Regions from separate parts of the Phreatobacter aquaticus genome, predicted to be linked through region 1. Evidence: riboswitches for the same ligand, from Rfam matches in the RefSeq annotation. Region 1 holds a riboswitch; the other holds the start of a gene.
What was found. A riboswitch is a leader RNA that binds a small molecule or an ion and turns the genes downstream of it on or off. The one in region 1 is predicted to bind thiamine pyrophosphate.
Positions count from the first base shown of each region.

Region 2: it holds a riboswitch for thiamine pyrophosphate, as region 1 does, so the genes downstream of both, E8L99_RS06375 (thiamine phosphate synthase) here and thiM (hydroxyethylthiazole kinase) in region 1, are expected to answer to the same signal.

Region 1 is NZ_CP039865.1:4,481,573-4,483,956, forward strand. It holds gene thiD (bifunctional hydroxymethylpyrimidine kinase/phosphomethylpyrimidine kinase) at 1-707, opposite strand, end outside; gene thiM (hydroxyethylthiazole kinase) at 755-1,507, opposite strand; TPP riboswitch at 1,528-1,637, opposite strand; gene E8L99_RS21360 (Lrp/AsnC ligand binding domain-containing protein) at 1,819-2,055, shown strand; gene E8L99_RS21365 (DMT family transporter) at 2,060-2,384, opposite strand, start outside.
Region 2 is NZ_CP039865.1:1,366,353-1,368,736, forward strand. It holds gene yghU (glutathione-dependent disulfide-bond oxidoreductase) at 1-780, opposite strand, end outside; TPP riboswitch at 903-1,025, shown strand; gene E8L99_RS06375 (thiamine phosphate synthase) at 1,085-1,693, shown strand; gene thiC (phosphomethylpyrimidine synthase ThiC) at 1,720-2,384, shown strand, end outside.

The DNA.
Region 1 (2,384 bases):
TTGGCCTCCTCGACCGATTGGTCGAGCGGGAAGCCCTTGGCGAGGCCGGCGGCAATCGCCGACGACAGCGTGCAGCCGGTGCCGTGATTGTTGGCGCCGGGGATGCGGGGCGCGGACAGCCGCACCGTGCCTTCAGGGGTGACCAGCAGGTCCACCGCCATCTCGCCTGTGCCATGACCGCCCTTCATCAGCACGGCCTTCGCGCCGCGTTCGATGAGAGCCGCGCCCTGGCGCTCCATCTCGGTCTCGTCCTCGGCAATCGCGCGATCGAGCAGCACGGCTGCCTCGGGAAGGTTCGGCGTCACCAGCAATGCGCGGGGAAACAACAGCCCCGCCAGCGCATCGACCGCATCGGCATCGAGCAGCTTGCCGCCGGAGGCCGCCACCATCACCGGATCCAGCACGACGTGCGTCATGCCATGGCGGTCGAGGCCTGCGGCCACCTGCTCGATCACGGGAACCTTGGAGAGCATGCCGATCTTCACCGCGTTGACCGTCAGGTCGGAAAAGACCGAGTCCATCTGCAGCGCGACGAAGCCGGCGGGCACGTCATGAATGCCCTGAACGCCAACCGTATTCTGCGCGGTCAACGCCGTGATGACGCTCGCGCCATAGACGCCAAGCGCAGAAAAGGTCTTCAGGTCGGCCTGAATGCCGGCCCCGCCGCTGGAATCAGACCCTGCAATGGTCACGGCGATCGCCGTCATGATGGGAATTCTCCTGGGAAACGTGCCGGCCGGACCGCCGGCAACCGTCAGATGACGCGTGCGCGTGTCGCGAGCTTGCCCGAATCAAGGCCGTGGAGTGCATCGAGATAGGCAGAGGCAAAGGTGCCGGGTCCGCTTGAATGCTCGGCGGCGATCTCGCCGGCGACACCGGCCGCCAGCATGGCCGCAGCACAGCCCTCGAACGGATCATCGGCGACCGTCAGGAGGGCAGCGATCAACGCCGCATTGGCGCAGCCCATGGCCGTGACACGCCCCATCAGCGGGTGGCCGTTGGGGATGCCGATAGCCCTGTTGCCATCCACCAGGCGATCTGTGGTGCCGGTGGCGGCGACGATGGCCCCAAGCGCCCGCGCGAAACCGTCGATGGCCTGGCCTTGGCTCAGATGCGCGATTTCGACCTCGTTGCCGCGGATGACCTTGGGGCCATGGGCAATGAGTTCGTGCGCGAAGGTCGAGCGGCCTGACGAGCGCTCGACGAAGACCGGATCCAGGACCCAGGGAATTCCGCGCCGGTTGGCGACCCCGATCGCCAGCCGCATCGCCTGGCGTCCGGGCTCGTCGAGCGTGCCGAGATTGACCAGCAACGCGTCGGCGCCCTCCACGAAGGCCTCGACCTCTTCGACCGAATTGGTCATCGACGGCTGCGCGCCGAGCGCCAGCAGCGCATTGGCCGTGAAGGCCTGTGCCACGCCATTGGTCAGGCAGTGGATACGCGGATGACGCTTCCTGATCTTGTCGATCAGGGCGGCGGCACTCCAGGCGAGGCTTGCGGCGGCCATTACAGGCCCCCGCGGCAGGTGGGGACAGACATCTCGGTTTCCTCCGCCGGCATGACCCGGTTCAGGTACGACGGGTTGACCGGGAAACCCGATCTCTCAGCCCCAGATTGAGGCACCCCGACGAGACAGGAGCCAAGTGGTAGGACAAGCCCCGGCACCATGCAAGCGCTTCAACCTGGGCCATACGGCCAGCGCGCAGCCGGGTCGCGCTGCCGCATGGCGGCATCTCCTGCGCGCGGGATCGCAAGCCCAGCACCTTGCGCAGCCCCCTGCCGTCGTGGAATCTGGCGCCTGAGAGAAAGAGGCGCCCCATGATCCCGTTCTTCGTCCAGATCAAATGCCACCTCGGCAAGGCCTATCAGGTCGCCTCGGACATCGCCGACCGCGAGATCGCGTCCGAAATCTATTCGACCGCCGGCCATTTCGACCTTCTCGTGAAGTTCTATGTCGAGGCCGGCACCGATATCGGCCATTTCGTCAACGAGAAGGTGCAGATCATCCCGGGCATCCAGGACACCCACACGATCATCACGTTCAAGGCGTTTTGAGCCCTCACCCCTGCGGGGTCGAGACCTTGCGCTGGCGGGCGCGCTCCAGGCCCAGCTTCTGCTCGCGCCAGATGACGAAAATGCCCGAGGCCACGACAATGGCGCCACCCGTCAGCACATAGGCGCTGGGCAGGTCGGAAAAGACGAAATAGCCCATGATGATCGCCCAGATCATCGAGAAATACTCGAAGGGCGCGATCAGCGACGTGTCGGCATGGCGGTAGCTCATGGTCAGGAAGATCTGGCCAAGCCCGCCGAACACGCCGACCATGACCAGGATGAAGGCGAGCTGCGGCCCCGGCACCATCCAGCGGCCCATGATCGGCACG
Region 2 (2,384 bases), 1.9 Mb from region 1:
GCGGTTGACCATGCGGCCACGCTGCACGGCAGGGCGGGCGCCGATCTGGTCGGCCCAGCGGCGCACGTTTCCGTATTCCTGCACCTGCAGGAACTCGCCGGCCTCGTAGGTGAGGCCCTTGGAGAGCGCGCCATACCAGGGCCAGACCGCCATGTCGGCGATCGTGTAGTCCGGCCCGGCCAGATACTCGCTTGTCGCAAGGCGGCGATCCAGCACGTCCATCTGGCGCTTCACCTCCATGGCGAAGCGGTCGATGGCATATTCGATCTTCACCGGCGCATAGGCGTAGAAATGGCCGAAGCCGCCGCCGAGATAGGGCGCGGATCCCATCTGCCAGAACAGCCAGGACAGCGTCTCGGCCCGCGCCGCGCCCGAGGCCGGCAGGAAGGCGCCGAACTTCTCGGCGAGATAGGTGAGGATGGCACCCGATTCGAACACGCGCACCGGCTCCGGCCCGGAGCGGTCCATCAGCGCCGGGATCTTCGAATTGGGGTTCACCTCAACGAAGCCCGAACCGAACTGGTCGCCCTCCGAGATGCGGATCAGCCAGGCGTCATATTCGGCTTGCGTATGGCCCGCCGCCAGCAGCTCCTCCAGCATCACCGTCACCTTCACGCCGTTCGGCGTGCCGAGCGAATAGAGCTGGAGGGGATGCCGCCCGACGGGCAGCTCCTTCTCGTGGGTCGCGCCCGCCACCGGGCGGTTGATATTGGCGAAACGCCCGCCCGAGGCCTTGTTCCAGGTCCAGACTTTCGGCGGGGTGTAATCGGCGGAGGACATGGCGGGGCTCCAGAGGAGGGCAAAGGTTGGACGCATGGTGCGTCGGGAGGGGGAGCGAGGGCAAGGGATACCAGCGTGCTCCCCATCCTCCTTGACTTCCGTCGCCCACACGTCACATTCAGACCTGCACCGAGGGGGGCCCCGAGAGGGGGCTGAGAGGCCGCACCGCACGTCAGTCGTGCTCCGCGGCGACCCTTGAACCTGATCCGGGTCATGCCGGCGGAGGGACGGGAATGCCTGACGACCACACACGGCGCCTTGCGCGCCTCGCAGCCATCGCCGTTCCCCCCAAGAGGAGGACGGCATGAGCTATCCTGACCGCTTCTACCCCATCGTCGACAGTCTCTCCTGGCTGATCCGTCTCACCGAGCTTGGCGCCGGCACGGTGCAGCTGCGCGTCAAGGGGCTGGAGCTCGCCCAGGCCACCGCCCTGGTGCGCGAGGCGCTGGATGTCACCGAGGGCACGGCGACCAAGCTGGTGGTCAATGATTACTGGCAGGCGGCGCTCGATGCCGGCGCGGCCCATGTCCATCTTGGGCAGGAGGACCTGGCTGAGGCCGATATCCCCGCCATCCGCAATGCCGGGCTCACCATCGGGCTCTCCACCCACAACGAGGCCGAACTCGACGTGGCCCTGGCGCTGCGTCCGAACTACATCGCGCTGGGGCCGATCTATGCCACCACGGTGAAGACCATGCGCTTCGGCCCGCAGGGGCTGGCGCCGCTCGCCCAGTGGAAGAAGCGCATCGGCACCATTCCGCTGGTCGCCATTGGCGGCATCACGCTGGAACGCGCGCCTGACGTTTACGCCGCCGGCGCCGATTCCATCGCCGTCGTCACCGACATCACCGGCAGCCCCGACCCCGACACCCGCGTCGCGGCCTGGCTCGATTACACATCCGCATCGGCCTGACCGGCCAAGATCCCGGAGGATTTTCCATGAACGCCCCCATCAAGGACATCAAGGCCGCCGTCACCACCGGTCCCTTGCCGGCCTCGCGCAAGATCTTCGCCGTGCCGGATTCGGCGCCCGATATCCGCGTGCCGCTCCGCGAGATCGCGCTGCAGGAAGGCGCCGGCGAGCCCGATGTCGTCGTCTATGACACGTCCGGCCCCTATACCGACCCGACCGTCACCATCGATGTCGAGCAGGGCCTCTCCCGCGTCCGCCAGTCCTGGGTGATGGAGCGCGGCGGCGTAGAGGCCTATGATGGCCGCGACGTGAAGCCCGAGGATAACGGCCATGCCGGCAAGCATCTGGCGCGCGCCTTTCCGATTGCCAACAAGCCGCTGCGCGGCGTGGGTTCCGCCCCGATCACGCAGTATGAGTTTGCGAAAGCCGGCATCATCACCAAGGAGATGATCTACGTCGCCGAGCGCGAGAATCTCGGCCGCAAGACCGCGTTGGACAATGCGGAAGCCACCATTGCCGATGGCGAGAGCTTCGGCGCCGCCGTTCCGGCCTTCATCACGCCGGAATTCGTCCGCTCCGAGATCGCCCGCGGCCGCGCCATCATCCCCTGCAACATCAACCATCCCGAAGTCGAGCCGATGATCATCGGCCGCAATTTCCTGGTGAAGATCAACGCCAATATCGGCAATTC